2 regions of the Arthrobacter sp. R1-13 genome follow, and region 1 is predicted to be linked to the other one. Evidence: riboswitches for the same ligand, from Rfam matches in the RefSeq annotation. Region 1 holds a riboswitch; the other holds the start of a gene.
The links. Region 1 has a riboswitch for cyclic di-AMP ahead of M1D88_RS18355 (M23 family metallopeptidase). Riboswitches for the same ligand answer to the same signal wherever they lie in the genome.
Positions count from the first base shown of each region.

Region 2: it holds a riboswitch for cyclic di-AMP, as region 1 does, so the genes downstream of both, M1D88_RS17495 (LysM peptidoglycan-binding domain-containing protein) here and M1D88_RS18355 (M23 family metallopeptidase) in region 1, are expected to answer to the same signal.

Region 1 covers NZ_CP096420.1:3,972,889-3,980,796, reverse strand. The annotation lists gene M1D88_RS18390 (FAD-dependent oxidoreductase) at 1-1,290, shown strand, start outside; gene M1D88_RS18385 (arsenate-mycothiol transferase ArsC) at 1,368-1,826, shown strand; gene M1D88_RS18380 (universal stress protein) at 1,977-2,471, shown strand; gene M1D88_RS18375 (hypothetical protein) at 2,482-2,667, opposite strand; gene M1D88_RS18370 (heavy-metal-associated domain-containing protein) at 2,941-3,288, shown strand; gene M1D88_RS18365 (F510_1955 family glycosylhydrolase) at 3,353-4,237, shown strand; partial or broken gene M1D88_RS18360 (four-helix bundle copper-binding protein) at 4,269-4,421, shown strand; gene M1D88_RS18355 (M23 family metallopeptidase) at 4,453-5,241, opposite strand; cyclic di-AMP (ydaO/yuaA leader) riboswitch at 5,246-5,417, opposite strand; gene M1D88_RS18350 (arsenic resistance protein) at 5,669-6,628, shown strand; gene M1D88_RS18345 (aminotransferase class I/II-fold pyridoxal phosphate-dependent enzyme) at 6,708-7,908, opposite strand, start outside.
Region 2 covers NZ_CP096420.1:3,768,857-3,776,764, reverse strand. The annotation lists gene M1D88_RS17515 (tandem-95 repeat protein) at 1-2,367, opposite strand, end outside; gene M1D88_RS17510 (hypothetical protein) at 2,364-2,900, opposite strand; gene M1D88_RS17505 (hypothetical protein) at 2,936-3,403, opposite strand; gene M1D88_RS17500 (threonine/serine dehydratase) at 4,111-5,043, shown strand; cyclic di-AMP (ydaO/yuaA leader) riboswitch at 5,152-5,353, shown strand; gene M1D88_RS17495 (LysM peptidoglycan-binding domain-containing protein) at 5,358-6,197, shown strand; gene M1D88_RS17490 (SCO4226 family nickel-binding protein) at 6,292-6,540, opposite strand; gene M1D88_RS17485 (phosphotransferase) at 6,651-7,595, shown strand; gene M1D88_RS17480 (serine hydrolase) at 7,649-7,908, opposite strand, start outside.

The DNA of each region.
Region 1 (7,908 bases):
GGTCTGGAACCGATGATCCTCGAAGCGGGAGCCTCCGCTGGTGCTGCCATCGCACAGTGGCGCCACATACGGCTGTTCTCACCCTGGCGGTTTAATCTCGACGCCGCAGCCGTCCGTCTCCTTGAAGCCTCCGGCTGGGAATCCCCTCGCCCCACAGCCCTCCCCTATGGCGGGGATCTCGTCGACGGATATCTGGCACCGCTGGCGGCCCTTCCCGAGATCGCTTCACGCCTGAAGACCGGTGCGCGTGTCACAGCGGTCACCCGGCAGGGCATGGACAAGACCCACACCCGGAACCGGGACACCACACCTTTCATCGTCCGGGTGGAGCACCACGGCGGCGGGACCACTGACTACCAGGTCGCCAGCGTGATCGACGCGTCCGGTACCTGGTCCACCCGCAACCCGCTGGGAACGTCAGGGCTGTCCGGCATCGGCGAAGAAGCGGTTGCGTCCCGGATTTCTTCTCCTCTTCCGGACGTTCTGGGCCGGGACCGATCAACCTTTGCCGGGCGCCGCGTGCTGGTGGTCGGGGCCGGCCACTCGGCGGCGAACACCCTGATCAACCTCGCCGACCTTGCGAAAGAAGAACCGCGCACCCGGATCCTGTGGGCTGTGCGCGGCGCCTCCGCAGAGAAGGTCTACGGCGGCGGTGACGCAGACGGACTTCCGGCACGCGGCCAGCTCGGTTCCCGGCTCCGCCGCCTCGTGGAGGCCGGAACCATCGAACTGAGCACCGGATTCGGAATCGCGGCTCTGAAGGATTCCGACGACGGCGTGACGGTCACCGCTCTGGATGGCCACGCCATCGAAGCTGACGTCGTCGTTCCTTGCACCGGTTTCCGCCCTGACCTGAAGATCCTCCGGGAACTCCGGCTAAACCTGGACCCTGCCGTCGAGGCACCCCTGGAACTCGGGCCGCTCATCGACCCCGAGTTCCACTCCTGCGGCACCGTTCCCCCGCACGGCGCCCGGCTCCTGGCTCATCCGGAGAAGGACTTCTACATTGTGGGCATGAAGTCCTACGGGCGTGCGCCCACGTTCCTGCTGGCCACCGGGTACGAACAGGTCCGCTCAGTCGTCGCTGCCCTTGCCGGGGACTGGAAAGCCGCAGACACAGTGCAGTTGGAACTTCCGGAAACCGGCGTCTGCTCCAGTGGTGCCGGGACCAGTTGCGACGCGCCGGACATGACACTCGAGGAGACCGAGCCGGTCTGCTGCGGCACTTCCGAGCCTGTGCTCGTAGGCTTCCCCACAGGCCTCTCCCATGGCCGCGTCGGGGACCAGTAACCCGAGTATCCATCCGCGGGCCGATCCACCTGAAACAGCCTCCGTTGGAACACATCAAGGCAAGGAAGAATCAAGGCATGACCGATAACACCAATACATTCAGTGAGCCGTTCAGCGGGCCACACAGCAAGACCCCGAGTGTCCTGTTCGTCTGCAGCAAGAACGGCGGCAAATCGCAGCTTGCCGCCGGGCTCATGAATCAGCTTGCCCAAGGGACCGTCACAGTCCATTCTGCCGGCACCAAGCCAGGCCAATCCCTGAATCCGCAGTCCGTGGAGTCCCTGGCCGAGCTCGGCATTGACATCGCAGGCGAGCATCCCAAGCCGGTCACCGATGAGGTCCTGGACGCTGCCGACGTCGTCGTCATTCTTGGCAGCGAGGCAAAGCTGGAGCCCCGTGAGGGGAAGCGATTCGAAGTGTGGGAAACGGACGAACCCTCCACACGGGGTATCGAAGGAATGGAACGCATGCGGCTGGTCAGGGACGATATCAAGGCCCGCGTCCAAAAGCTGTATGTGGAGCTGGCCAAGGACTAGCAGATGCCTGCCCTGGCAGTAAGGCGGACACTGGCAGCGGAAGGTGCCCCGCGGGCGGACTCGCCGCGCTGTGCATCACCCAGACCACCAGTTGGGGCATCCTTTACTACGCGCTGCCCGCGCCGCTGACAACCGTCACCGCCTTGGCTCATGGCGGCTGAGGAATGGCCGGAAGGCCCGATCGTCCTCGGCGTCCACTGGAAGTTCTCCGAACAACTGGTCCGCACCGCGGCTGGCCTTGCCGACGACCTGGGGCAGCACCTGGTCTGTGCCTTCGTGGATCCTGCCAGCTACCTCACCGAGTGGGAGGGGGACGGCCAACGCACAGCATTGTCACTCGATCCCGTGATCAATGAAGAGTCAGATTTCCCGTCGGGGCAAATGTTGCGGAGGCTTGAATTAGTTCTTGGTAATCCGGGGGAGAGATGGTCCTTCCGGGTACTGAACGGGGACGTTGCCAAAGCACTCGGACGTCTAGCAGAAAGCACTGACGCCTCGTTGCTCATCCTCGGGGCAGCCAAACCTGGAATCCGCGCTGATGGAAAGGATTCTGGAGGGATCGGTTTCAGCTGCGCTGACCCGCAGCCAGAACAGACCCGTCCTCATTGTCCCGGTTATGGAATAGCAAAGGTTCGAGAGTGCTGAACCGGTGCACTCAGTTTGTGTCTGCCCCGCGCCGTGTGGGCTTTATCGCGTCTATCGGATTCTCCTGGATGACCGGGTTCTCCTGCTTGGCCGAGTGTTCGTCGAGAATTGCAAGGTGTGAGTTGAGGTCCACCAGACCGCTCGACGCGTCAACGTCCCAGCGGTCCCGCCAGCGGTGATGCCCCTTATGCTCCACAAGCGCCCCCATCGTCAGGAATAGGCGACACCTTACTTGCCCCACCTCAAGGTGATAAGGGGAACCAACTGCTGGTCCGGCCAGCATCTAAGCGGAGTCCATCCCATCATCATGGGCCCCGATGCGACGCCGGCTCCCCTTGATCAATATACCCCGCGGGGGTATATTGATGGTGTTGTCAGTGAAGTGGTTTGTCCCGGCGGGGAGCGTTGACTCTGCCTTTACAGCCGTTCAACCCCAACACCCAAATACCTCTTGGCGTTAGGAACTGGCATGTCCGGAATTGAGTCTCAAAACCGTCACCACCACGAGCATGGAGATCACCAGCTCGACGGCGGCGAGCACCACGAGCACGACCATCACCAAGAAAAGGGTCACCACCACCACGAGCATGCCAACCACCAGCACTCTGGGTCGGGGCAGACCTACAACGTGGAAGGCCTGGACTGCGGACACTGCGTCGAAACTGTCGAGAAAGCTGTCGCAGCCGTGCCCGGCGTCGATTCTGCGACAGTTGATCTGGTGCCGGATGGTGTGTCTCATCTGACGGTATCGGGAACTGCCGATGAAGCCGCGCTCCGCGATGCCGTTACGGCAGCCGGATACAGCTTTAGCAGGTAAATGCTCCCTCCGGAGCCGGGGCAGAATCTGCTCCGCTCGCCGCCTCAGACTTCACTGGAGTTCCATGCCTGTCACGCCCACAAAGCTTTCCCGCTCCGCAGCCCTGAAGGCTGGCGCCGTCGCAATGGTGCTGGCATTGGCTGCCTGCACACCGGCCGCTGAACAGTCCCCGGGGGTGTCATCAGCCCGTGATGCGGACAGCGCCCTGCCCAGTGCACACATCCATGGGTTGAGCGTCAGCGGTGCCAGTGGCCAGGTTCTTCTCGCGACCCACGACGGGCTGTTCGATGTGACAAAGGAACCGGCCACGAAAATCGGTGCCACCAATGACCTGATGGGCTTCACAGCCGGCCAGGGCGAGGGCGTCTTCTACGCCTCTGGCCACCCGGGTCCAGGCTCTGCCATGCCCAACCCCCTCGGGCTGATCAAATCCAGCGACGGAGGCAGAAGCTGGGAACAGCTGTCCCGCCAAGGGGAATCGGACTTCCATGCGCTTACCACCACCAAATCCGGAATCGTTGCCTTTGATGGGGAACTGCGCACCAGCCCCGACGGCAAGACCTGGACAACACTGGCCCAGGGCTTCGTCCCGGCCGCCTTGGCTGGGCACCCCGAAAGTGACATTGTTCTGGCCACCACGACTTCGGGCATACAGCGCTCCATCGACGGCGGCACAACCTGGATGCTGAACGAGTCTTCCCCGCTGATCCAGTACGCCGCCTTTGCCCACTCAACGGAGGCCGTCGGCGTCGAACCTGACGGGACGGTTCACTACTCAGCTGATGCTGGCGCGACCTGGACGAGAAAAGGCCGGATTGACGGCCAAGTCCTGGCGATAGCCGCCGTCAAAGGTTCAGACGGAAATCCCGGGATCTGGGCAGCCATTGATGGGGGGATCCTGGTGTCCACGGACGGCGGGAGCACATTCAGGCCTGCCGTCTCTCCCTGAAGGGCACGAAAAGTAGGAGGTGATCGCAGCTACTCGGGCGCTGCTCGAATCCTGCCGGATAGCAAGCGGTGTTAGTGACGAGGAGTGCGAAAAGCACGCCGGGATGCACGAGCACTGCAGAATCTGTGCTGAGGCTTGCCGATGTGAAGCGGCCTGCACAGACCTTTTGACGTCCCTGGCCTGACGCTACGAGGCCGATCCGATTGGTATCTCCGCTACATGTAGGTGGCGGGATCGACTGTCTGGTCGTTGAGCATGACCTCGAAGTGCAGATGGCAGCCAGTGGAGTTGCCGGTTGTTCCGACGCCAGCAATCTGTCCGCCCTGCGTCAGGGTCTGCCCAACGGAAACGCCGATTCTGTCCAGGTGGTTGTACGTGGTCTTCAGTCCGTTGCCGTGCTCGACGACGATCCGGTTTCCGCCGCCGTACGGACTCCACCCGGCCTCCGTCACTGTTCCCGCAGCTGCCGCCAGAACAGGGGTTGAACACTCTCCGGACAGGTCCATGCCTGTATGCATTTCGTCGAGCGCCCCGGTCAGGGGATTGACACGGAAGCCGAACGGAGAAGTCACGCTCATCGAGGCCAGGGGAGCCCGCAGGGTTGGTGAAGGGGCAGCAGCCGCTGCCTGAACAGGAGCGGGTGCAGGTGCCGGTGCTGGTTCAGGTGCCGGTGCTGGTTCAGCTTGCGGTGCAGGGACGGAGCTCACCTGGGGGCGGTCAAAAGCCAGTGCTGATCCGGCATCTGCAGCCACCGCCGGCTGGGTAGCGGGGGAGAGCACTGTCCCGGCCGCGAGGTCCTGTGCCGCCGATAGCAGGCTGGGCTGGGCGTGGGCATTGGAAAGGGCGGTTAATGCGAACATCCCCGTTACCACCGCCGCAATTCCCAACTTTCGGCCGCGATCCCGCAGGGTCGGAGCGGAGGATGAGGCCGCCCGGTGGCTGCCCTTGGCGGACGTGGAGGCAAAAAGGGCATGGCGTTGGCCGTGTTTATCTTGGGAAGGCAAAAGTAAGTCCTCTCTGCGCCGGCGAAATTAGCTGTCGGATTCGGACGAGTGGACTGTCCGGCCTGCCCTGCCGGACGCCTCGAGGCGTGCAGCTACTGGGCCAGGCTTCACCCCAAGACGCGCAAAGGCATCATCAGTGGGTTTTCCGCCCCCGCCAAGGGAAGTAAAAGTTTCATGGACCGCCGGCGGGGTTTGGCGAGGCGGTCACACGCATACCCAACGAAGGTATGTGGTCCCTCTATGTAAGCAAGAAAAACGATGCGTTACAAATCCGTTATCAGAATAAGGTCACGTTTCGTCTTGCTGCAGGGTAGGATGCAGCGGCTCCGGGTGCCGACGTCGCTCCACCCACCATGAATACCGAGATGCCTTAATGGTTGCTTGGCCTACGATTGGCTGCGTGAAGATCGGAACTCTTGTCGCAGCGATGGAAAGGCGCCAGGTCGGGTTGTATCTGGCCGCGATCATCGTCGGCGGAGGAGCTGGATCATTGGCTCCTGACTCGGCCGGGGTGCTGGAGCATGCAATCAATCCCGTCCTTGGCCTGCTGCTCTTCGCCACATTTCTCGGGATCCCGCTTGCCTCGATTGGTACGGCCACACGCGATCTGCGGTTCATGTCAGCGGTGCTGATACTGAATTTCGCTGTTGTGCCCGTGGTGGTGTTTGCCCTCACCCGTTTCATCGCGGGAGAGCAGGCGCTGTTGGTCGGTGTCCTCCTGGTCCTGCTGACACCCTGCGTCGACTACGTCATTGTGTTCACCGGTCTGGCAGGCGGGGCCAGCGATCGTCTCCTGGCCGCGGCGCCGGTGCTGATGCTGGTGCAGATGCTCCTGTTGCCGCTGTACCTGATGGTTTTCGTTGGCCCGGGGATAGCGTCAGCAATAGATCCTGCACCCTTCGTTCAGGCGCTGGTGGGGCTCATCCTGTTTCCCTTGGCCCTGGCCGCACTGACGCAGGCCCTGGCCCGGCGGGCGTCACTGGGCCGGGCGATCATGGCAGTGATGCAGGCCCTGATGGTCCCTCTGATGATGGCAACCCTGGCGGTCGTTGTCGGCTCCCAGGTTGTGGGAGTGCGGCAGGAGCTGGGCGCCCTGCTGGCCGTTGTCCCGCTGTATGCCGCTTTCCTGATCGCTATGGTGCCCCTGGGCCTCCTTGTGGCCAAGCAGGCGCACCTCGACGTTCCGGCCACGCGTGCCGTGCTTTTTAGCGGGGCCACCCGGAATTCCCTGGTGATTCTTCCGCTGGCACTGGCTTTGCCTGGCCCGTTGGCCCTGGCAGCGCTCGTCGTGGTGACCCAGACTCTTGTCGAACTCATCGGAATGGTCCTCTACGTCCGGCTACTGCCGCTCATCGTCCCTGAAATTAAACGCCAACAGCTCACTTGAGCCTTCTACACCTGGCAGCAAGATCAGGAGCCGGTGCCTCAAGCGCAACCACCGGTAGCGGAACCACCGCTAAGCGGACTCACTGGCGGACTTCTTTCATCGCCGCTTCGAACGCCGGCAGGCTGCGCTCGATCATGTCCTCGTTGGCAGTGAGGGAGATCCGGAAGAAGCCCGGCGTCTCGAACAGCACGCCCGGCAAAACGAAGACGTCCCTGCGGGCAAGTGATGCGGTGAAGGCCTCGTCGTCAGGAATAGGGGAGGGGACATAGAGGTAGAACGTGCCTTCCGGACGCCAGATGCGGTAACCCATCCCACCAAGTTCATCAACCAGTCGGTCCCGGCGGCGCTGCAGTTGATCAATAGAAATGGAGAACTTCTCCAGCTCAGGAAGCGCGTGCTGCAGCAGGGCATTGGGGTACACCCAGCCCATCGCCACCTGCAGGCTGGTGATGGCCGGGGCCATCTCTTCCCGGTGCGGCATGGTGGGCGGAAGAGCCAGATAACCCACCCGTTGACCCGGGGAGAGGTGGGTCTTGCCATAGGAGTAGGCCAGCAGCGTGTGCGCATAGAATTCCACGGGGCTGTGGAAGCGCAAACCGTCGAACACAATCCGGTTGTAGGGCTCGTCTGAGATGAGGTAGATCCGCCTTCCGATCCTCACCGAGGCGGCTTCCAGTAGTTCCGCCAACCGGAGCAGCAGTTCGGGCCGGTACACCCGCCCGGTCGGATTGTTGGGCGAATTGACGATCACAACCCGCGTCCGTTCCGTAATGGCTGCCTCGATGGCGTCGAGGTCAAGGTCGAACGTGGTGGTGTTGATCTTGACTTTCACCGGTACCAGCCCGGCTTCAAGGACCAGAGGCTCATACAGGAACCAGGGCGGCAGGCTGTAGATGACTTCGTCGCCCGGATCGGCCACCGTCTTGAGCGCCAACGCGATCGCGGCGAAGCCACCCGTCGTGAGGTAGATGTCGTCCGGCCGGAAAGGCACATCCAGCAGCCGCTGCAGTGACTCCGCCGCTGCTTCCCGGGCGGCCTCGCCATTGGTTTGGTACGCGAACCACTGATCATTCTGAGGCGTCAGAGCGTCCCGGAGGGTATTGACGTAGCGGTCGGCTGGCATCTGGTGCGGATTCCCGAAAGTGAAGTCGCAGCCCGGCGCCTGCCCGTGCCCGCGCGAGCCATATTCCTTGATATAGGCCTCAACCCGGCGGAAGGAGGGGATCGATGCCAATTGAGCAGCGCGGGCAGATACCGCGGCAATGTCCTGGGCTGTTGAC
Region 2 (7,908 bases), 200 kb from region 1:
GCTGTCGGCGTCGCTGATGGTGATTGCGGAATCGAGGAAACTGCTCCCGTTTTCCGTGTAGGCAAGGCCCGTGCCGGTGGTAGCGAGAAGCGGGGCTGCCCCGACGCTGATGGTGAACGTCTGCACGGGGCTGGTGTCCGATCCGCCGAATGCAGTACCTCCGTTGTCTTGAAGGCTCAAAATCACGGTCGCGACTCCTGCAGCCTGGGGCGCCGACGTATAGCTGAGGGTGCCAGTGCCACTGACCGAGGGCTGGACAGTGAACAGCGCGGGGTTGTTGTTGGTTGCCGTGAAGCTGGCCGTTTGCCCGGATTCGCCGGCGCCGGTTGAGATCGAAGTGGCCCAGGAGGGAAGCAGTTGGCTGCCGGAGTTGCTGGGAACGGTCTGATCCGCGCCCATGATGAAGCTGGGCGCCTCGTTGGACGGGTTCACGATGATGTTCACGGTCACCGTATTGGAGTCGAAGACGCCGTCGTTCGCCTTGTACGTGAACGAGGCCACGCCGCTGAAGTTTGCCGGCGGTAGGTAGTTGAACGAACCGTCGCTGTTGAGCGTCAGGCCTGGCGTTCCCGAGACGAGGACTGCGGTCAGGGAATTGCTTTCAGGATCTGAATCGTCGGCCAAAACGCCAGGAGCGCTGGCGGAAATGGCGGTGTCCTCATTGGTGGTGTAGCTGCCACCAACCGCTGATGGTGGCGTTGTCAGGGACACGTTGTCGAAGACAGCCGTATTGACACTCACGTTGCTGACGGCAGACACGGCGAGTCCGGCCTGAATGGCCGAGCCCATGGTGACCGTCTGGGACGCGCCCTGTTGAACCCAGGTAACGCCGTTGGCCGACCTCTCACCGATGACCAGTTTGCCGATCCTGGTGATCCGTACCCAATACGGAGCGGCGATTCCGGCCGTTACGGTGGTGGCTCCTGACGCTCCGTCAGTGGCCAGCCGCCAGTGGAATTCGGAACCGTTGGACTTCATGACGTCCATCATTGCGTGGATGCTGCCGGCGGCCGTTGTCTGCCTGAACATCACTCCTGCCTTGGCCGGGCCAACGGTTACAGGGGACTGGTTCTGCGAGACGACCTTGGCTGTGAGTCTGCCGTCGCCGGTCATTGGCCGGGAGAGGAACTGGAACTGGTCCGAGCTGTTCCAGATGCCGGAGCCGCTCCCGGCAACCGTGTACGTGCCGCCCGAGTAAGAACTGGAGCCGGCAAGAAGGGGTGCTCCCACATCCTGGTTGACGGCGAAAATCCCCAGTGCACTGACGTTGATGGTGACGCTGCCGGTGGCGGAGAGGGCTCCGCCGGTGCCGGTGTTGCCAAGGTCGCTGGTGACGATCTGCAGGCTGGCTGCGCCGGTGAAGTTGCTTGCGGGAACAAAAGTGAGCCCGGACAGCCTGCTGTTGATGGTGGCAATCGGGCCAGTGAACGTCATGGTGCCGTCCGAGGTACCGTCGCCGGCTGAGAACGTCAGACCGGTGAGAACAGGCAGTGTCACGGCGCCGGAGGCCGCTGTCAGTTTCACTTGCACGGTGGAGCCCGCAGCATCGGCGTCGCTGACTGACACGGGGTTGTTGTTGGCGGAGGAGAACACCCGGCTCGTGTTCTTCGGGGTCTGCTGGGCGGCCGGGATGATGTTCGCGGGAGCGTCGTTAACCGCACCGACCGTCAGGGTGACGCTGGCGACGTTGGAATCTGAGCCGCCGTCGTTGGCCTTATAGCGGAAGGTGTCAGTGCCGTTGAAGTTAGCCTCCGGCGTGTAAGTGAACGTCCCGTCGGCGCTGAGCGCAATCGTGCCGTGGGCAGGCCCGGTGACCAATACAGCAGAGAGTGCATCAGCTTCCGGATCGGCGTCGTTGGCCAGCACAGCTCCGGAAGTGACGCTCAATGGTGAATCTTCGGTGAGGGCATAGTTGTCGGCAGCGGCGGTGGGAGCGCCGTTCTGGACTGTGACCGCAGCGCTGCGGTCACTCTCCGCACCCGCCCAGTTCGCCGCGAACAAGGCGGTGACCGAGTAGGTCCAGATCCCCGCGGGGACACCGGTTTCCGTACAGGTCAAGACCGTGATGGTGCCGGCGCAGCCCGCCAGGACAGTCTGTTCGCTGGTTCCCGAATAGCGCTTCACGAGATAACCACTCACCGGCGTTCCCGTGGTCAGGGTTGTTGCGCCCCAATTGAGGGTGACGGAATGGCCGACGACGACGGCAGTCGGCACCGTGCCTCGGTTGACGGACGCTGCTGTTGCCCCTCCACCCCCTCCCGGGAGGGACTCTGCGCTCCAGTATGCCCAAGCGGCCCCCGCTGCCAGGCTGGTAGCCAGCAGCAAACAGATGACCCAGTGCAGCCGTCTCCAGCGGTTAAACCTCACGGCTGCGCCTCCAGGAACACTGTGAACCTGGCGCCTTGGCAAGCGTTATTGGCGTCGGCGGACATCGTCAACCCGTTCGCCAGTGTCACAGCGAGGGTTCCGTTGGACGCCCCTGCTGCGCCTGGCACCGTCCAACCGGCACCGCCGTTTGACTGGCTGGAAAAAGCCAGGGCTGTCAGGGTACATCCGGAGTGGCCGGGATCTACGGCATAGCCGCCCGCTCCCTGGTCAGGATCCAAGGTGAGGGCGGCAAGATGCACAGCCGCAGTGTTGGGATTGCTGATGGTCAGGAGCACGTCGGCGTTCCCACCCGGATACAGGACGCCCGACGCCGACGCTCCCGGAGTGAGGGCCAGAGCGGAGGCTGTGACCGCCGTCGTCCCCGTTCCGGACCCCGACCCGGAGGCGAGCCATAAGGCGCCTGCTGCACCCGCGACCGACAACACCGTGGTCAGGACCAGGACGAGGACTGTCGCCGGAGCAAGAAACAGGCGGCTGCGGAAGGTGCAGTTCCTCCTCATGGTGACAGTCATCGGAACTCCTGGGATTAGCGGAACGATAAAGGGTGTTAGCTGATGGCGTAGGCGAAATTCACCGTGGCGCCTTTGCATGCATCCTGGTTGGTGGCCTTGTTGTTGAAGGCGATGGTGGCTCCGGTCCAAGCGCCCTTAGCCGTGCCGGCCGGAACCTCGGTGCCCACAGTCATGGCGGCATTGGCGATGGTGTAGTCGGAGGCGTCGCAGCCAACGGCTGCCACCCCGTTGACGGTGACGCTGGAGATGCTGGCGGTGACGCTCGAAACATACACAGGGCTGGTGTTGCCGTTCGTGAAATTTCCGCTCAGCGTTTGTGCAGCGCCGCCGGGCTGTAAGCCCGAAATGAAGCTGGTCTGCACGGCCGTGATAGGGACGTTGGTGGACGTGGCGGCGGTACCCGTTCCAGAGCCACCCGTGGACCAGAAGGCATAGGCCGCGCCGGCTCCGGAAAGGAGGACGATGGCTGCAACGGCCGCAGTTTTTTTCGAGTTTTTGCGCATGAGGGAACTCCAAGGGTGATGAGAGCTGAATGTTGGGAAGGCTCGCGAGAATTGCAGCTCCCGGAGGACGGGATCGCTGAAAAGTTCGTGAGTGAGGCCTGGCAGGTGATGTGTTCAACCGGTCATGGTTCCGCGGGTTTGGGACGTGAAAGCGCCTTCACCTGCTGCGGCGCCCCCAGCGCCTCATGTCCATCTTGTCGATCGGGTGCCTCGACAAGAGACACGCTAACAGCGGAGAAATGCGAAACTTGAAGATCTGTGAAGGCGCGGAGAATCTTGAGGAAAGTTTGACTGAGCTTGCTTTAGGTCGTGGAAATCCTGCGCAAACCCTCACGTCAACCTCCGTCACGATCCTCCAGGACCATGGCATGGGACTGGAGCCTGGACAAAAAAGCGCCGCCAAAAGCGCTGCTGCCACATGGGCGTCCACCATCAGTTCCCCGGAATGTGAGGATGCAGGTCCGGCGGGAACCGCAGGCAACTGCGGGTCCAGGCGCTCATGTCCGTGCTGCGACGAACCCGCGCCAGGCATGGCCGCCGCGAAAAAAGTCAGAGCAAGGTGCAGCAGCTGTTGGATCAGCCCGCAAAACACCACCCAGAACGTTGGCTCCGACGCGGGAAGTCTTCTGCCACGGGAATCCCCTACTGTGGTCGATCCACTCACTCATCTGCGCTTGAATCTACTGTGTGCCCATACGATTGTCAGCATGATCAGCCGCGCAGACGTTGAGGAAGCCGCCACCAGAATAGCCGGAAGGGTCCGCCGCACGCCGCTGATCCAACTTGACTCCGGAATGTTCCCGGGCGAGGTGTGGCTCAAGTGCGAGTTCATGCAGCACACAGGAACATTTAAGGCCAGGGGTGCCTTCAACCGCATCCTTGCCTCCCATGAACGGGGAGAGCTGAATCCTGACGTGGGCATCGTCGTCGCCTCCGGTGGGAATGCTGGCCTTGCCAACGCATATGCTGCCCAGCAGCTCGGAGTCCCCGCGTCTGTATATGTGCCGGAGAGCGCACCGGCGGTAAAGGTCAGAAAACTCGTGGCCAGCGGAGCAAGCGTGATCCAGGGCGGAACCGAATACGCCGAAGCCTACGAGGCCGCCATAAAATATGTGGAAGAGACCGGGGCCGTTTATTGCCACGCCTACGACCAGCCGGAGATCGCCGCTGGGGCCGGCACTGTCGGTTCTGAACTGCTGGAACAACTCCAGGGTGTGGACACTGTTGTGATCGCGGTGGGCGGTGGAGGCCTCATGGCGGGGGTGGCGGCAGCCGTGGAAGGCCGGGCAAAGGTGCTCGCCGTCGAGCCGTACACAGCCCCCACTCTTTCCGCGGCACTCAGGGCAGGAGAGCCTGTTGATGTTGCTGTCTCGGGGATAGCAGCTGACTCCCTGGGAGCACGCCGGATCGGAGAGATCGCCTTCGCCGTGGCGTCCCGTACCGGCGTAGCAAGCCTTCTGGTTTCCGACGACGACATCGTTACCGCTCGCTCTTGGTTGTGGGACAACTACCGCGTCGTCGTAGAGCATGGCGCCGCGGCTGCCTTCGCCGCCCTCCAGTCCGGTGCCTATGTCCCTTCCGAAGGTGAGCGGGTCGCCGTCGTTCTCTGTGGCTCCAATACAGACCCCGCCACCGTTTAGCACGCATATGTAACGCGCCGAAAAGTTTTGTTACCGAAACGTGACTTCTGGCAGAAGTAGAAGTTACTCTCTTGTGGTGCCCCCGGCTCCAGCCGGGGCATTCCCGCGTCAGTATGCCGAACCCTGCCGCTGACGGGGATTCGTCCGCATTTTTCAGCGGCAGGGACGGGGGAACCACGATTCCACTCGGACCTCTTGTCAGGTCCTAGGGGTTAAGTCGCTTCGCCCCGCCCCACGGCGGTGTGGACCGGCCGGGTGAACTCCCATCCGAACCCGACAGCTCACCCCGCAGGCATGGGAGAGGCAAAAACACCATGTCACAAAAGTCCATTTTGGCGCGCCACCGTGCCACCCCTACCGGCTCAACCGTCATGAGCGGGTTGTCGACCTCGGCTAAGTCCCACGCTATAGGGCTGGGCAGGCCGGCCCTCATCATCGCCGCCGTATCAGGCCTTCTTTTCGGTGTCGGGGCTCCCGCCCATGCTGGAGCCCAGGCACCGGATGGCTCCACCGGGGCCACTGCCGCAACCGCTGCCCAGGCAACGGCACCGGTGCAGGCAGCAGCTGTTGCCCCGGCCGCAGGAAAGGTTCACACGGTTGTCTCCGGCGACACTCTCGGAGCCATTTCGGCAAGCTACGGCGTAACCCTGAACTCGGTCCTCGCCGCCAACAACCTGGCGGTGACGTCCATCATCTATCCCGGCAACCAGATCCAGATTCCGGGAGCAGGGTCGGCGGCTGCGCCCACCCTGTCCCTGGCATCTACCTCCATCAAGCCCGTCGCGGCTCCAGCGCCCGCGCCCGCACCGGCTCCTGCGCCTGCGCCTGCTCCCGCGGCCGCCAGCGGCACGGGGGCAGCTTTGCTGGCTGCCGCCTATGGCCAGATTGGCGCCACCCAGGACTGCACCATTCTGGTGGAACGTGCCCTCCGCTCCATCGGCAAGAGCGTAGGTGACCTCGCCCCGACGCAGTTCTTCCAGTACGGAACGGTGGTTGGAACTCCCGCTCCCGGCGACTTGGTGATCAGCTCCGGGCACATCGGGATCTACGCCGGCAACGGACAAGTCGTCAGCAGCGGCATGAACTATGTCAACGCAACACTTGTTCATCCGTTGTCCTGGCTCTCGGGCTACTCATTTGTGCGGGTTGCCTAGTCCGGCCTTCCAGAAGCGCAGGGCAAAGGAAAGCGGCAGGTGCCGGGACAACCGGTATCTGCCGCTTTCTGAGCTTTAGCTGCCTCGCCGTCAGTCACACTTTCAGCGGCAACTCATGAACTTCGTCCGCGCGGTGACCTGTGCGTTCGTGGATCCGCTGGACTGCTTCGGCTGACGGGGCCTCTGAGAGGCAGTAGATGACTCCGTCTTTCGGGTCCGCCCATGCGTTCTTGAAATTGACGTTTTCCTCGGCCTGGATGGCCAGATCAGCTGCATGAGCTGCCTGGAGGTCCTCCCTGGTCAGCCCTTTCATGTTGTGGTGAACATCCATATATTCCGGCATAGTTCCTCTCCTTAGCTACGGTCTGCATGGTTTGCAGTGTGGAGTTAAGGGAGACGCTAGGCCTCTGGCCTCACACGGTCAATAGGCTTGTCGTGGGGAATAATGGGCCAATGCAACCCGATTGGAGTACCCGCATCAGCTGGCCCGATCTGCCGGAACACGTGAGGGCCGGCATCGAAGAGATCCTGGAAACTCCCGTACAGGAATGGAGCAGCCAGCGGGGTGGATTCTCCCCGGGTACTGCCGACAGGGTACGAACCGCTTCGGGTCAGAGGGCCTTTGTTAAGGCAGTTGGCGCGGCCCTGAACGAGCATTCCCCATCGATTCATCGGAAAGAAGCGGCAAATACCGCCGGCTTGCCTCCAGAGGTACCGTCACCCGCGTTGATCGGGACGTTCGACGACGGTGAGTGGGTTGCCCTCATCCTGGCTGATATCGAAGGACGTGCTCCGCGTGTTCCGTGGTCCTCGGCCGAACTGACCGTTGTTTTGAATGCGCTGCTGGAACTGGCCAGCACTCCCGTCCCGCAATCCTTGGCGCATCTGCCGTTCCTTGAACATGAGCTTCGTGAGGCGTTCGGAGGATGGGCACGTGTGGCGGGCGAGGAGCCCGAAGGCTGCGACCCCTGGATCCTGGAGCACCTGGATGCCCTCGAAACACTGGCCACACAGGGCCTCAAGGATCTCCGTGGCAACAGCCTGGTGCATGGGGACGTCCGGGCCGACAACATCCTGATCACGGACAACAACACGGCTGTCCTGGTCGATTGGCCGTGGGCTTGCATCGGTGCCGGTTGGATCGACGCGCTGTCACTTTTGATCAATGCGCGGGTGTTTGATGCAGACTTCGATGTTGAGTCGGTGCTGTATTCCCATCCGGTCTTTTCCCAGGTTCAGCCAGGCAGCGTTGACCGGGTCCTGTCCGGACTTGGAGCGTATTTTATTGATGCTGCCCGTCAGCCGCCGCCCGCCGGACTTCCCACTATCCGTGCATTCCAGCAGCAGCAAGGCGACGCTGTGATCGCCTGGCTCCAACAGCGTGCCTGCGTCAGGTAAGCCTGTGCTGGAAAGACCCGCCCCTGCTGCTGGAGGATCTGGACAATACGCAATCAAAAGCCGCTTGAGGTATCCCGCGGGAGAAACATGGCAAAGCAAATCTGGCGCGTCAACTCTTGAATGACATCGATTCTGCCTTGCCTGCCGAACGGGTTCGCTGTGTAGATCGCCAATGAATAGGCGGTACCGCCCGAGCTGAGGACAGCGACGTCGTGCATGTACTCGCCCAGGATGCCGTACTTGTGATGGACGGTCACACCGGCAGGAACTGCCGGCGGTATGAGTTCTTCATTGTTGGTCTCCTGCATATAGG